DNA from 2 places in the Solibacillus sp. FSL K6-1554 genome. Region 1 is predicted to be linked to the other one. Evidence: predicted binding sites of a transcription regulator. Region 1 holds the regulator's gene; the other holds the start of a gene.

What was found. Region 1 encodes LexA, which represses DNA repair genes until DNA is damaged. Its sites were predicted from a motif close to CGAACATATGTTCG; they were not measured.
Region 2: addB (helicase-exonuclease AddAB subunit AddB) is a predicted target of LexA. The motif match lies at 1,370-1,383, and genes of this name have one in related genera.

What each region holds. Positions count from the first base shown of each region.
Region 1 is NZ_JBBOSS010000001.1:2,559,411-2,567,690, reverse strand. Features, by position in the region: gene MHB58_RS12805 (DNA alkylation repair protein) at 1-149, shown strand, start outside; gene MHB58_RS12800 (5' nucleotidase, NT5C type) at 227-772, shown strand; gene MHB58_RS12795 (gamma-glutamyl-gamma-aminobutyrate hydrolase family protein) at 888-1,583, shown strand; gene lexA (transcriptional repressor LexA) at 1,665-2,288, opposite strand; gene yneA (cell division suppressor protein YneA) at 2,449-2,796, shown strand; gene MHB58_RS12780 (YneB family resolvase-like protein) at 2,783-3,439, shown strand; gene MHB58_RS12775 (DUF896 domain-containing protein) at 3,504-3,740, shown strand; gene tkt (transketolase) at 3,880-5,874, shown strand; gene MHB58_RS12765 (hypothetical protein) at 6,102-6,668, shown strand; gene MHB58_RS12760 (alpha/beta hydrolase) at 6,682-7,329, shown strand; gene MHB58_RS12755 (EAL domain-containing protein) at 7,353-8,280, opposite strand, start outside.
Region 2 is NZ_JBBOSS010000001.1:799,242-807,521, forward strand. Features, by position in the region: gene MHB58_RS03790 (PDZ domain-containing protein) at 1-536, shown strand, start outside; gene MHB58_RS03795 (TVP38/TMEM64 family protein) at 676-1,299, shown strand; gene addB (helicase-exonuclease AddAB subunit AddB) at 1,426-5,067, shown strand; gene addA (helicase-exonuclease AddAB subunit AddA) at 5,042-8,280, shown strand, end outside.

The DNA of each region.
Region 1 (8,280 bases):
AAGAGGCTGTCCAATTCGCTAAGGAAATCGGGCCAATTGAAACGAAACGTGAAGGGAAAAAGCCGGGTTTGCTGCACGCTTTTGCTGAAATAGAAAAACAGGTGGAAAAAGGACGAATCGGCTTTAAACGTAAATATGTACGCTGTTAATTGTAAAGAGTTATACCTTGTTTTTTCGCCATACAATTGTATAAACTAAAATTAGGAATTTTCAAGGAGGCTATTACATGAAAAAAAGCATTGCCATCGATATGGACCAGGTGCTGGCTGACTTTTATTCGAAATTATGTGTTACATATAACGAGAATTTCGGGACAAATTTTACCGATGAAGAATTTCTTCTGACGACACAGCGCGATTTACCTAGAGAAGATGCGAAAAAATTATTTGCTCTATTAAATGAGCCCGGCTATTTCAGAGATTTAAAAGTACTGGATGAAGATGCAATTGATGTCATTCGAGAGCTGCAGGAGCATTATGAGATTTATATTGCGACAGCTGCCATGGATGTACCCGGGTCATTTACAGCGAAGTACGATTGGTTAATGGAGTATTTACCATTTATCAAAACACAGAACATAGTGTTTTGTGGAAATAAAGCGGTAATACATACTGATTATTTAATTGACGATAGCCCACGCCAACTCAAGTCATTTAAAGGAACAGGTATATTGTATTCGATGCCGTACAATCGATCAGAAGAAGGTTTCATGCGTGTGAACAACTGGAAAGAAATTAAACAGTATTTTATAAAACAACTGGAAATTGTTTAAAAGGGAAAGGGTTGCAATCAGGCAATCCTTTTATATTTTTGTAGTAACATAGCTTAACGAAATAGTATAATTTAAATAATTGGAATTATCTTTAAATTGTAAGGGGATAGAATGAATGAAACCGATTATTGGATTAACAATGTATGATTTTGACAAGAAATTGGATATAAACAACGCATATTTGACGTCGATAGAACTAGCGGGGGGTATACCAATTTGTATACCGAATGCTACGGAAGAAAACGTAGAAGCAGTATTAAATTTAGTTGATGGCCTCGTATTAATTGGTGGAGCGGATATCGATCCATTATTGTTTAATGAGGAACCGCACCGTCATATCGGTAGTGTTGTTAGAAAGCGTGATGACAGCGATCTTTTATTAATGAAGGCAGCCTTTAAAAGACAAATGCCTGTTCTAGGTATTTGCCGTGGACAACAAATTATGAATGTTGCATTCGGAGGTACGATAATTCAGGATATACCATCACAGGTGGAGAATATAATCTTACATAAACAACCTTCAAAGCGTGGAGAATTGGCACATACCGTTGAAGTGAAGACACCGAAATTTAAGGAGATTTTTACAGAAGAAACATTCCGTGTTAACACATTTCACCATCAATCTGTAGGAAAGTTAGGGGAAGGACTTCTTGTTTCGGCAGTTGCGAAAGACGGCATTATTGAAGGAATTGAACACGAATCCCATCCGTATTGTGTGGCGGTACAATGGCACCCGGAAGAATTGGCGCCAAACGGGGATGTTTATGCACAGCGCTTATTTAAAAGTTTTATAGAAGCATGCCATAAGTAATAAAAGGCTCAGTCGTTTACGGCTGAGTTTTTTTATTTCATTAAAAAACTTGCCGATTCTATTAGAATGGCAAGCTTCTGATTAATGAATATTTCGATAGAGGCCGACTACTTTACCTAAAATAGAAACCTGATTGACAATGATCGGCTCCATTGAACTGTTCTCAGGCTGTAAGCGGAAATGAGTTTTTTCTTTGTAAAAGCGTTTGACTGTCGCTTCATCATCTTCCGTCATTGCTACAACAATCTCTCCATTGTTCGCGGTAGACGTTTTTTTGACGATTACATAATCCCCATTTAAAATTCCGGCTTCAATCATGGATTCACCCATAATTTCAAGCATAAATAGTTCTTCTTCCGGTGAGCCGTATGCATCCGGCAACGGGAAATATTCCTGAATATCCTCGATTGCAGAAATAGGCAGACCAGCTGTAACTTTACCGATTAACGGAACATGGATGACACCTTGTTTGGTGATGTTCATCTCTTCCTGGTCCAATATTTCAATGGCACGCGGTTTAGTAGGGTCACGACGAATAAGCCCTTTACTTTCTAAACGAGCTAAATGCCCGTGGACAGTTGAACTGGAAGCTAAACCTACCGCTTCTCCAATTTCGCGTACTGATGGCGGATAGCCTTTAGAACGAACTTCCTCTTTTATAAAAGTTAGAATAGCCTGCTGCCGCTTTGAAATTTTTTGTGTCAACTAACTCACCTCTTTATCATGCTATTTTTCTTAAAGTAAGTATAGCAGTATGCGAACACGAATGCAAACATAAGTTCGAAAAAACGGTTGACAAAAACATATGTTCGTATTATTATGAGAACAAATATTCCGAACATATATTCGAAAGAGGGTTTTACAAATGAAAAAAACTAAACTAAATGGCTTTACATCAATGTTTCTACTATTCTCTGTACTTATGATTACTTTATTCATGATGCAGGACGATAAAATAGAATTATACGAACACGTTAGCATAGAGCATGGCGATACTTTATGGTCGTTGGCAGAACAATATCGTGGTAAAATGGCTAAGCATGATTGGATCGATGAAGTGAAAAAGGAAAACGGATTGCTGGATGAAAAAGTTGTTTTAGGACAAGTACTGGTTGTACCTGTAGAAAAAGATTCACAATACATTGCCCAGCTGAATGAATCCACTGATATGCAATCGATTAAAGTAGTGAGAGGGAACAATGATAAAAACTAAAGCAGTAATTTATTGCCGTGTCAGTACGGATAAAAATACACAGGAAACGTCACTAGTACGTCAGCAAGAAGAGCTGACAAAGTATGCGAAAACATTCGGCTATAATGATGTGGAGATTTTCATGGATCAGCATAGCGGATATGATGTGGACCGAGATGGACTGCTCGATATGCTTGACTATATGAAAGAAGACGGCGTCAAAGCGTTATTTGTACAGGACGAAACACGGTTAGGGCGCGGTAATGCACGTATGGCAGTACTTCACCTATTGCAAAAATATGAAGCGACAGTATATACATTGAATGATGCAGGTCCTGTCGTATTAAACGAAATGGATACAATGCTGCTCGAAATTTTAGCAATTGTCGAAGAATACCAGCGTCGTATGCATAATGCGAAAATCCGCCGGGGAATGCGTCGTGCTGTAGAAAATGGCTACCAGCCCCAAAACAATTTAAAAAACCGCGGTAATATTGAAGGGCGTGAACGTAAAGAAGTCCCTGTTGAAGAAATCGTCCAGCTACGCCAGAAAGGCTTAACATTTGCAGAAATTGCTACGACATTGTCTGGTTTGGGCATTTCCATCAGTAAAGCGACCGTACATAGAAGATATATTGAATATATGGAGCGACTTGAAGAGTAAACACTTGTCTTCAAGTCGTTTTTTTTATACCTTTGTAGTAGGTAGGAAGAAAGGTGAGATTCAAATGTTATCAAAAGAGAAAATAGCTCGAATTAATGAGCTTTCTAAATTAGCGAAAGAAGGTAAATTGACGGAAGAGCAAGCGAAGGAACGCACTGCGCTGCGCAAAGAGTATTTAGATACATTCCGTTCCACAATGCGCGATACAATCGAGCATGTGAAAGTAATTGATGAAGAGGGCAATGATGTGACACCTGAAAAATTAAAACAAATAAAATCACAGAAGAAATTCTTAAACTAATAACATTTCATTAATATGTCACATTTAATATTAAGTATGACATATTTTAGATGACGTTTTTAGAAATTATTGTTTTCTTGTGAGAATTTGTCTACACTATAAAAGGTATAAATATCGTACGAGGAAAGGATGTCACATAATGACACAACAGATGGATCAGTTAGCAATTAACGCAATCCGTACATTATCAATCGACGCAATTGAAAAAGCAAATTCTGGTCACCCAGGTTTACCAATGGGTGCTGCACCTATGGCCTATACATTGTGGACGAAGCAATTACGCCATAACCCACAAAATCCTAATTGGTATAATCGCGACCGTTTCGTATTATCAGCTGGACATGGTTCCATGCTTTTATATAGTTTATTACATTTGGGTGGCTATGGTTTAGAGATGGAAGAAATCAAAAACTTCCGTCAATGGAATTCAAAAACACCGGGACATCCTGAATATGGTCATACAGTTGGTGTTGAAGCGACAACTGGTCCATTAGGACAAGGTATTGCCATGTCAGTAGGTATGGCTATGGCTGAACGTCACTTGGCAGCAACATACAACAAGCCAGGCAAAGAGATTGTTGACCACTATACGTTTGCACTATGCGGTGACGGAGATTTAATGGAAGGTGTTGCTGCAGAAGCAATTTCTCTTGCAGGTCACTTAAAATTGGATAAATTAATTGTACTTTATGATTCAAATGACATTTCACTTGATGGTGATTTAGAAAAGTCATTCTCGGAAAACATCCAAAAACGTTTCGAATCTTACGGCTGGAACTATTTAAAAGTTACAGACGGTACAGATATCGTGGAAATTAATTCAGCGATTGAAAAAGCGAAACAAAACACTGGCGGCCCAACTGTAATCGAAGTGAAAACTGTCATCGGTTTTGGTTCTCCTAACAAATCTGGTAAAGCAGATTCACACGGTGCACCACTAGGATTTGATGAAGTTGCTTTAACAAAAGCTGCATACGCATGGGAACATGAGCCATTCGCTGTTCCTGCGGAAGTGTATGAGACATTTAAAGCAGCAAGCGAAGTACAAGGTGTACAAGCAGAAGCAGCATGGAATGAACTATTCGAAAGCTATAAAAATGAATACCCGGAACTGGCTGCCCAATTTGTAAATGCTATGGAAAACAAATTACCGGAGAACTTTGCTTCTGAATTACCAGTCTATGAAGCAGGTACTGCAGTAGCTACACGTTCATCATCTGGTGATGCAATCAATGCCATTGCAAAAACAACGCCATCATTCTTCGGCGGTTCTGCTGACTTGGCAGGCTCAAACAAAACAACAATTAAAGGCGCTGGTGATTTCTTTGCTGAAACTCCGGAAGGCCGTAACATCTGGTTTGGTGTTCGTGAATTTGCAATGGGTGCTGCGCTGAACGGTATGGCATTACATGGCGGTTTAAATGTATTTGGCGGTACTTTCTTCGTATTCTCTGACTATGTACGACCAGCAATTCGATTATCTGCATTAATGGGATTACCTGTAACATATGTATTTACACATGACTCAATTGCAGTAGGTGAAGACGGTCCGACACATGAGCCAATCGAGCATTTAGCATCATTAAGAGCGATGCCGAATCTTTCGGTTATCCGTCCTGCAGATGCAAATGAATCTGTAGCAGCATGGAAATTAGCTGTAGAAAGCAAATCAAACCCAACTGTATTAGTATTATCCCGTCAAAACTTGCCGGTGTTGGATGTTGCAAAAGAGACAGTATACGAGGGTGTTGAAAAAGGTGCCTATGTTGTTTCAGCTTCATCTAAAGAAACTCCGGATGCCTTGTTAATTGCAACGGGTTCTGAAGTAGGCTTGGCAGTGGAAGCAAAAAAAGCATTACTGGCAGAAGGGATTGACGCATCTGTTGTGTCAATGCCATCAATGGACCGCTTTGAAAAGCAGTCGAAGGAATACAAAGAATCTGTATTACCAAAAGCTGTAACGAAACGTTTAGCAATTGAAATGGGTGCATCACTTGGCTGGCATAAATATGTTGGCTTTGAAGGGGATGTATTGGCAATTGATAAATTTGGTGCATCGGCTCCAGAGAAAATTGTGTTAAAAGAATACGGCTTCACAGTAGAAAATGTAGTTGCGAAAGTAAAAGCACTTTAATTCGAAGCTCAAAATGTCACTTGTCTACTATGGCAAGTGGCATTTTTTCTTTTCACTATAAATCTGAAATCCAATATAATGATTAAAGTAACAAGAAAAAAGCTTTGGCAAAAAGACCAGATTCATATACAATATGCCATACATATAGTTGGAAGGCGTGCGATTTTACTGAAGGAATGGTACGATAATAAAGAATTACGGAAGAATCAGATGAAGGATGTGGATGAATGATGACAGCAGAAAACAAGCAAAAGGAAATTACTACATATATCGAGCAGACACTTTATTTTCTATCGAATAAAGCGGACCTAGAAAAATTCGAAACGATGCTTCAAAAAAATATCGATGAAAAACGAGCTTCTTCCACTTCAACGACTGATTTTTATGATCGCTTAATGTTGAATATCGCATATTACGTGGAAAATAAAATGGCATGGACTGATCTTGTCCGGGAAACATTAAGTACAGGAAAAGTGCCGACCGTTTCTTATATTGAAAACGAACTAATGGCGCAGCAAATGCAAATCCGTAACAGTGTCGGAGAGAAAATGGATGATTACAAAAAAGCATTCCATCAGCAATATGAAGCATTAAAGGTAGAAGATGAAGATGTGATTTACGATTATGCGTATGCATCTGTGGAACATGCGTACCGGATTGATTTTTTGACGGTTGCCTGTGCCAAAAATGCAACAATTTTAACAGAAGGCGATATTGAGGAAACAATCAAATTGCTGGATGGCTATATGGCTTATTACACGGACCAGCTTGTCAATAAAATGACGCTTTCTTAAAAGGAGATATAAAATGAATACACCATTTATTTATTTACACAAAGCACCTAAAGTTGAGGCAGATAAGCAACCTGCGATTTTCTTGCTGCATGGATTAGGGAGCGATGAAAACGATTTACTTCAACTTGTTGATTCGTTTTCAACACATTGTCATATTTTTAGCTTGCAAGGGCCGATAAAACATCGCCCTGGCTATGCTTTTTATACATTTGAAGAAGAAGGTAAGCCAAATCGTGCAATTTTTGATAAAGTGCTGAAAGGAATTGAATCCTTTATAAAGGAAGCAATTTGGGAATTCAATTTAGATGAACAGCAAATTTATGTTGTTGGCTTTAACCAGGGGGCAGCAATGGCACAGTCACTTGCAATGGTGATGGGCAATGCCATTCGTGGAACAGCAGCATTGAGCGGATATTTACCGGAATTCGCTGCACTTGAATATAGTAAAAAAACGATGGATAAATCAAAAATCTTTATATCTCACGGAGAATATGATTATGATTATCCGATTGAATGGGCAGAGCATGCCGTTCGTTTTTTCAATGACTATGATACAGACGTTACATTTCGAACATATCCGGTAGGCCATGGGGTGAGCGAACAAAATCTACATGATTTAATCGCATTCTTATCGAAAGATTTACCGAACAATTTAAACTAAAGAAACAGCTGACGGAAAGTGAATTACTTCTCGTCAGCTGTTTTTTGTGTGTCCAGTAATTGTTCTGCTTCGGTAATGGACATCGGTTTATAAAAATAATAGCCTTGACCAGCAGGGCAGCCGAGTTGTTGAAGCATTGCCAGCTGTTCTTCTGTTTCAATACCTTCAGCAATGGGACGCATTTCAATATTTTTAGCCAATTGGATGATTGTTTGTACGATTGCATACATTCCAGGTTCATTCATTGAACTGACGAAGCTGCGGTCAATTTTAATTTCTGAAAAGGGCAATTGTGGTAAATAGCTTAATGATGAAAAGCCAATTCCAAAGTCATCAATCGAACATTCGATGCCCATTAGTCTTAGTTGATTCAAAATCTCTTTTGCTTTTTTAAAATCTACCAATTCAATGCTTTCGGTTACTTCCAGTTTAATATAATGAGGAGGCACATTATATTGATAGAATATATTTCTTATATTCTCCAGGAAATCCGGGTCGTAAAAATGGTCCGGCGAAATATTGAGTGCAATCGGTAAAATCTTTTTATTTTCATTCATACGATTTTCAAGCCAGATAAGGATCTGTTTGAAATTCAGTAAATCAATCGCTTTAATTTTTCCGGTTTGTTCTGCGATCGGGATGTATTTTACCGGCGAAATAAACCCGAGTTTGCTTGAATTCCAGCGAGATAGTGCTTCAAAACCTTCCACTTCGATTGTTTGGAAGTTAATTTTAGGCTGCAAATAAACTTCGAACTCTTCATGTTGAAGCCCATAAGCCAATTGATTGAGGATATCCATTTCTTCAGTCAGTTGTTTAGTACTATTATCTTCATATATAGAATAGCTCGTCCCAGTACGCTTCTGTGCATTGGATAAGGCAATATCCGCCTGATGTATGCTCTGTTCGACTGTCATTGACTGATTAAAGATTGTATAACCGATTTTTAAT
Region 2 (8,280 bases), 1.8 Mb from region 1:
GGCCACAATTTACGATCGGAGCAGAACAGTTTTCGATCATTGTTTTCCCGTTTATTATCGGATTCCAGCAGATGGTGCGTCAAAAGCTGCCGATGAATGTGTATCCGCAAATGGGACGTTCGATTATTATGATAGGACAATTTGTGCTGGTCGTCGGATTAGCCGCTTATTTCCTGCCGATACTAGGTGCAGCTGCATTAGCATTAGGTGCAATTTCCCGTACAATTATCGGTATTCATTATAGTCGCTCAGAGGACCGCAACAGTTATGCTGTTGTACGCAGTGATAAAGGTGTGATGATTGCCGGCATTTTACCAGATTCTCCTGCTGAGAAAATGGGACTTGCTGCAGGTGAAATTATTAAACGTGTAAATGGACAAGATGTTTTTACAGAAGAAGATTTGTACAAAGCATTGCAGATTAATGCTGCCCATTGTCGCTTGGAAGTGCTTGATCATTCAGGCGAATTGCGTCTAGCCCAGCATGTTGTCCATCGAGATGATAACCACAAAATCGGGTTATTAGTTGTTAGTTAATTTCAAAAGAATCTCGCTAAGACGAGGTTCTTTTTTTTGGTGAAAACGGGTATAAAGAAATTATGTTAAGATTAAATTGTACTAGACTACATTGTGTAGCTTCAGGAATTTTTATCGTTTTTGGTAGGGGTGAGCAGTTATGTTAGAATGGATGACAATCGATAATATTGAAACAATTGTAGAAAAATATAAACTGTTAGGTCCGTTTTTCGGGATTTTATTAACGTTCCTGGAATCATTTATCCCTGTATTGCCGCTGTTTGTAATCATCATTGCCAATGCTGCAGCTTACGGGTTATTTTGGGGTTTTTTACTGTCATGGCTTGGAACGGTCGCAGGCTCCTACATGTTCTTTCTCATGATTCGCATGTTTGGGAAGTATCGTCTTTTCCGTCGGATTAAAGAGCAGAAACAAGTGAAAAAACTGATTAACTGGGTGGATATTAGAGGATTTACACCATTGTTTGTGCTGCTGTGCCTGCCATTTACACCTGTTGTCGTTGTCAATACGGTCGCCGGTTTATCCAATATAAAAAAGAAATATTATTTTTTGACACTCCTTATTTCAAAACCGATCTTGATCTTCTTGATTAGCTATTTAGGCAGTGATCTACGTGATATTTTAACCTCTCCTGTAAAACTTATTATTTCAGCTGTGATAATTTTAATTATTTGGGGAATCGGCAAATTGATCGAACACATTTTAAATAAGCGTGTGGAAAGAGATTTGCGTGAGATTGGAAAATTACGAAAACATAAATAAAAAGCTTCAGTCTTGTCTTTTAACAAAATGTGAAAAGACAGGGCTTTTTTGTATGATGGCAATTAATGCACGAACATGCATTCTTATATTATAATAGAAGAAAGAAATAGAAGTGAGGTGGGAATTGTGACGTTACGAGTTATAACAGGACGGGCAGGCACGGGGAAAACGACTTTGATACACCGTGAAATAGTCAATGATTTAAAAACAAATATATTTGGACATCCAATTTTTATATTAGTTCCTGACCAAATGTCGTTTACAACGGAATATGAGCTGACGACGAACTATGATATAGAAGGAATGATGCGTGCACAAGTTATGACATTCAAACGGCTGGCCTGGTTTGTGCTGCAAAATGAAGGAGGTATCGCCCACGAACGTATTGACGGCACAGGGTACCGCATGCTGTTACGACGCATTTTGGAAGAACATCAGGAAGAGTTCCTATTATTTAAACGCGCGGCAGGTAAATCCGGTTTTACGAAAGAAGTCGAGCAGGTATTAAAGGAATTCAGCCAATATCATATCGATGTGGAAACTATCGAGCCATTGATCGAGTCATTAAGATTAAACGGGGCAAGTGAAGTACTGCTTCATAAATTACATGACCTGAACATTATTTTAAAACAGTTGCATGAACGGATCGGGACAGATTACATTGATGGCGATGGCTATTTCCCTCTGCTAATTGAACGTATTCCGAAAATGGAAAGCTTGCGCAATACCGATATTTATCTGGACGGGTTTGTTTCGTTTAATGGACAGGAATTTGCCATTTTAAAAGAGCTGCTTATTTATGCGAAGAGTGTCACAATTGTGCTCCCGATGGAAGACCCGCAAATGGATCTACTGGAAGGATCGGTATTTTACAGAGCTGCGATGACGTATGACAAAATAAAGAATGAGCTGCAAAAGTTACGATTCGAACGAGGAATTGATATTGAAGAGGAGCCGCGTGTTCATTTAGAAGTAAATTACCGTGCGACTAATCGGGACTTGCTGCAGATTGAACATTGCTTCGACAAAATTACCGATAGACCAGTCGAATCAACGGGACACACGAAAATATTGGAAGGCGTAAATCCGCGCGCAGAAGTGCAAGGTATTGCCCAGGAAATTAAACAGCTTGTTCTGGAAAAGGGACTGCGTTATAAAGATATCGGGATTATGTACCGACAGGCAGATGTATATGATGCGATTATCGGAACGACCTTTACACAGTATGAAATTCCGTTTTTCTCAAATGAGAAGCGGGCGATGCTTTATCATCCTCTTATCGAATTTAGTCGATCTGTACTGGAAATTATTACAACAAACTGGAAATACGAACCGATTTTCAGAAGTATAAAAACAGATCTGTTCTTCCCTTATGGAGCCAACTTAGTCGCGATGAGAGACAGAGCGGATATATTGGAAAACTTCGTCATTGCAAAAGGGATTGTTCATGACCGTTGGATGAAAGAGGAAGTATGGCATTACCGTCGCTTTAAATCACTGGAAAAAGTAAATGCGGTTCAGACAGAAGACGAGCTGGAGCATGAACAGCTTTTGAAATCGGTACGAGACTTAATCCGTGAACCGGTACTGGCATTGCAGAACCGGTTGAAAGGCAAAAAGACAGGCCGTGAAATTGTCGTTGCACTGTATGAATTTATGGAGCAGCTTGATATTTATAAAAAGCTGTTAAAAATGCAGGAGCAGGAAGAGCAGTCCGCTTCACTGCATCAGTCATTGGAGCATGAGCAGGCTTGGAATGGCTGGATTCATATTTTGGAGCAGTTTGACCTGATGTTCGGCGATAAAGTTATGCCGTTGGAAGAAGTTGCGCAAATTTTGGATGAAGGCTTTGAAACACTGGAATTTGCAAGTGTACCGCCGACATTGGATGAAGTGACCGTTTCGACTGTCGAGTTTGCACGATTTGATAATAAAAAGGCGATTTTCGTAATCGGTGTCAATGACGGGGTGTACCCGATGCGTATGGAAGCGGGAGGTCTGCTGTCTGATGATGAGCGTGAAACATTTGAAAAAATCGATGTGGAACTTGCACCAGGTATAAAAAGCAGGCTCCTGCAGGAAAGCTTCCTGTTTTACCGGGCAATTTCTTCATCGACACAATATCTATATATTACGTATGCAAATGCAGACGAGGAAAGTAAAAGCAAACTGCCATCACTTTATATTAACCGCCTTCACAGCATGTTTGAAATGACAGAAAACCGCGGTACACCAGATGAAAAAGTGGTTCGTACACTGCCTCATCGAAAAATTGCAATGGACCCGCTTGACGAGTTCCAAAAGGACAATGTGCTCAATTATATACAGCACCCATCACCGGCGATTGGCTTCTTAATGACCCAGCTGAAGCAGGCGCAGCATGAGCGACGTCCACTTACAGAAGAATGGGCAGCATTAAAAGCTTTTTACGAACGGGAACAGCGCTGGAAAGATGTGCTGAATGTCGTGGAAAAACCTTTATATACGACAAATGAAGCGGAGCCTCTAACGGAAGAAGTAGCGACAGCATTGTATGGCGAAGATTTCTTGGCGAGTGTGTCGCGTATCGAACGCTTTTACAGCTGTCCGTATTCGCATTTTGCGTCCTACGGGCTGAAACTGCAGGAGCGTACTGAATTCAAGTTGGAAACGTTCGCGATGGGCGATCTGTTCCATGAGGCGATCCGGACGATTTTATCCGAGAAAGAGCCATCGATTCCGCTCACAACATATGTAGCGTGCTATAAAAAAGCGGATGAAACGATTTCAAAACTGGCGGATTATTTCTCTTACAGTATTCTGAAGAGCAGCCACCGTTTCGAATATATTAAAACGAAACTTGTGAAAATTGTTGCCCGTACGATTTATGCGCTCATTAATCAAAGTGAGCTGTCGAAGTTTAAAGCGATTGCTCATGAAAAGCCATTTGGGAAGCGAGACGATAAAAATACGGAACAGGATGACCGCAATCCGCTGGAAGCACTGAAAATTGATTTGGAGCATAACCGGAAAATGTATGTACGCGGACAAATTGACCGGATCGATGCATATAAAGATGCGGAAAACCTGTATTTGCGCGTCATTGATTATAAATCTAGCGGCCGTAAACTCGATTTTACAGAAGTATATAACGGGATTTCACTGCAGCTGTTGACGTATTTGGATGTAGCGATGAAAAATATCCCGATTATCGCACGCGAAGGAAAGTTCATCCAGGACTTATCGGAGCTGGAAAATATCATTGTCCAGGCAGCAGGGATGTTCTATCTCCATGTGCATAATCCGCTTATTCCGACAGAGGACTATGAGCAGTATGAGCGTGTGGAAAGTTTACGTCAGGAGAAGTTCAAGTTAAGCGGCTATATGGTAAAAGATGTGGAAGTGGCACAGTTGATGGACAAGTCACTTGAGCCGAGTAAAACATCGATTATTGTGCCGGCAGCGTTTAAAAGCGGCGAGAATCCGGAATTTAACAGCCGTTCATCAAAAGTAATCGAACAGGACCAGATGGAAAACCTGCAGGAATTTGTACACTATAAATTCCGTCAGGCGGGCAATGAAATTTACCGCGGAAATACGGAAATTAAACCGTACAGCCTAGGGAATCAAAAGGCTTGTACGTATTGCAGCTTTAAATCGGTTTGCCAGTTCGACCAGTCGGAAACCGGCAACAGCTATAATGAAATTAAAAAACAGCCGGAACAGGAAGTATTCGAAAATATTAAAAAGGTGGTATGTGCAGATGACGATTCCAGCGAAGCCGAATGATGTTCAATGGACAGATGTGCAGTGGAAAGCCATCTATGCATCCGGTCATGACATATTAGTATCGGCAGCGGCCGGTTCAGGAAAAACGGCCGTATTGATCGAGCGGCTTATTCAGAAGATGTTAGCGCCTGAAGACAAGCGCATTGATGTAGATGAGCTGCTCGTCGTAACGTTTACAAATGCCTCGGCTGCGGAAATGCGTAACCGTATGGCAGAAGCGCTTGAAAAGGAGCTTGCCCAAAATCCGAACAACCAATTTCTGCGCCGTCAGTTAAGTTTACTGAACAAAGCACAAATCTCTACATTGCATTCATTCTGTTTATCGATTTGCCGTGAATATGCATACACGATTGATCTGGACCCGGGTTTCCGTCTGGCAAGTACGGAGGAAGCTTCATTATTACAGGATGATGTGCTGATGGATGTGCTTGAAAAGGCATACCGCGGTGATATGGAGGCATTGTTCACGAAAGAGGAGCTTTATACATTAATCGACAGCTTTGCGTCTGACCGCAGTGACCAGGCGATTGAGCTGTTGCTGCAGGAAATGTATAAAGTATCGCGCGTACAGCCAAACCCGTATGAGTGGCTGCGTGCATTGCCGGAAAAATATAATATTGATCCTGAAAGTCCAATTGATGAACTGGTCATTGCGCAGGAAGTCCGCCCGTTTATTATCGGGAGCCTGAGAGAAATTGCCACTCGTCTTGAAAAAGGATTGCAAATTGTGTCCGTTACACCAGCGTTAGAGAAAAATAAGCCATTGTTTGAAGCTGAATATACAGGGGTTATGCATGTACTCAAGGCAATGGAAGAAAGTTCATGGGAACAGGCATATGAGCTGATTCCAGCTGTTGAGTTCGGACGGATCAAGCCATTGACGAAAAAGGATACCGAGGAAGATAAACAATATTATGCGGTAGCGAAAAATCATCGTGATACGGCAAAAGAAATGCTGTCTGATTTAAAGGAAACATTTTTTGCACGCCATCCAAAGTTGTATGTACAGGAAATGGCGGCGACAAAGCCTATTTTGGAAACGCTCGTAAAACTGACGATTGAATACAGTGAAGCGTTTAAAAAGGCGAAGCAAGAGCGCGGCCTGCTTGATTTTTCGGATTTAGAGCATTATGCACTGGAAATTTTGACGGATGAAAAAAGTACGTCAAATCCGCCTCTGCCGTCCGATGTTGCATTGAATTTCCAGAAGCGTTTCAAAGAAGTGCTTGTCGATGAGTATCAGGACGTCAATTTTCTACAGGAAACAATTTTACAGCTTGTGAAAAATGGCGGGGAGCAGGACGGGAATATGTTTATGGTTGGCGATGTAAAGCAGTCCATCTACGCGTTTCGTCTTGCAGAGCCACGTCTTTTCCTTGATAAATATAAGCGATTTGAAGAAGACCCGTCCGGCACAGGAATGAAAATTGACTTGAATGCCAATTTCCGTAGTCGTTCGGAAGTGCTGGAAGGTACGAACTATGTGTTTGAGCAAATTATGGATGAAGAAGTCGGTGAAATTGCGTACGATGAACAGGCAAAACTGAAGTTCGGGGCGAGCTATGATGAACAGCAAGTACCGATTGAATTAGTTTTACTGGAAGGTGATTCAAAAGCGCAAATCATTCCGGGAAGCGAAGATGGTTCAGAGGAAGAGAGCATCAGCTCGGCACAGCAGGAAGCGCGCTACATTATCCAGCGCATCCGTGATTTAGTCGATCGTGGTGGACAAGTATACAATCCGAAAACGAAATCGATGCGCCCTGTCAGCTACCGCGATATTGTCGTATTGATGCGTTCACGTACATGGTATACGACGTTTGCGGAGGAATTCAAATTGGCCGGCCTGCCGCTATATGCCGAAACGGACGGTGGTTATTTTGAATCGCTAGAAGTCATGATTATGATTAACACATTAAAAGTCATCGACAACCCGTATCAGGATATACCGCTCGCGTCTGTACTGCGTGCTCCGTTTATCGGGTTAACGGAAAATGAACTGGCAAAAATCCGTTTAATTAATGGAAAAGTACCTTTTTATGAAGCGTTAAAACAATATAAAGAAGAAGCAGCGGGTGACATGCCAATCGAAACTGAAGCTAAGCTTGATAAGTTCTTCACAATGCATCAGAAATGGCGGCAGTTTTCCCGTCACGGGGCATTGGCTGATTTAGTATGGCAAGTGTATTTAGATACGAATTATTATGAAATGGTCGGCGCGATGGCGAACGGCAAGCAGCGACAGGCGAACTTACGGGCACTGCATGACCGTGCATTAAGCTATGAAAAATCGTCATTCCGCGGATTATTCCGCTTCCTGCGATTTATCGACCGCATGAGTTCACGCGGAGACGATTTAGGGATTGCGAAATCGACAAGTGAAGCTGATGATGTCGTGACATTGCTTACAATCCACAAATCAAAAGGGCTTGAATATCCGGTCGTGTTTGTAGCGGGGATGAGCCGGGCTTTTAATACAAAAGACTTAGGCAGCCGCTATATTTTCGATCAGGATTTCGGTTTGGCGATTAAATCGGTCAATCCGGATTTAAATATCATTTCGACCTCTTTGCCGCATTTATATGTGAAGGAGAAAAAGCTGGCGAAAATGAAGGCTGAGGAAATGCGTGTTTTATATGTTGCGATGACTCGTGCAAAGGAACGACTTATTTTAGTCGGTTCGATTAAAGATTGGGAGAAGCAGAAGGAAGAATGGGCATTTTATCAGGAGCTGGAGGAGACGGTGCTTCCTGCATACATTCGTTCAAAAGCGAACAGTTATTTAAGTTGGGTCGGTCCGGCTGTTGCCCGACATAATGATTTCCTGTTTGCCGATTACGGCTATTCGAATGACGCGGCAACAACTGAAAAGTGGACAGTCCGCATTATTCCAAACCGCGACTATTTGCTTGCCAATGAAGCGGAAACGGTGGAGCAGGAAGTGGTTGAACAGGCTGTGAATGAAGAGCTGGTGGAGCTGCTGACAAAACGTTTTACAACACCGTACCCGTACGCAAATGCGGTGACGAAAAAATCGAAAACGTCGGTGTCTGAGCAAAAGCGTCTTGAAAGTTTGCAGCAAATGGAAGAAGAGCAGCTTTACAATATGGAAGCGAAGCGCTACGTAAAAACCGATGTACCAAGCTTTATGCTGAAAGGGAAAAAAGAACGTAAACTTTCGGCAACCGAAGTCGGTACAGCTGTCCATGCAGT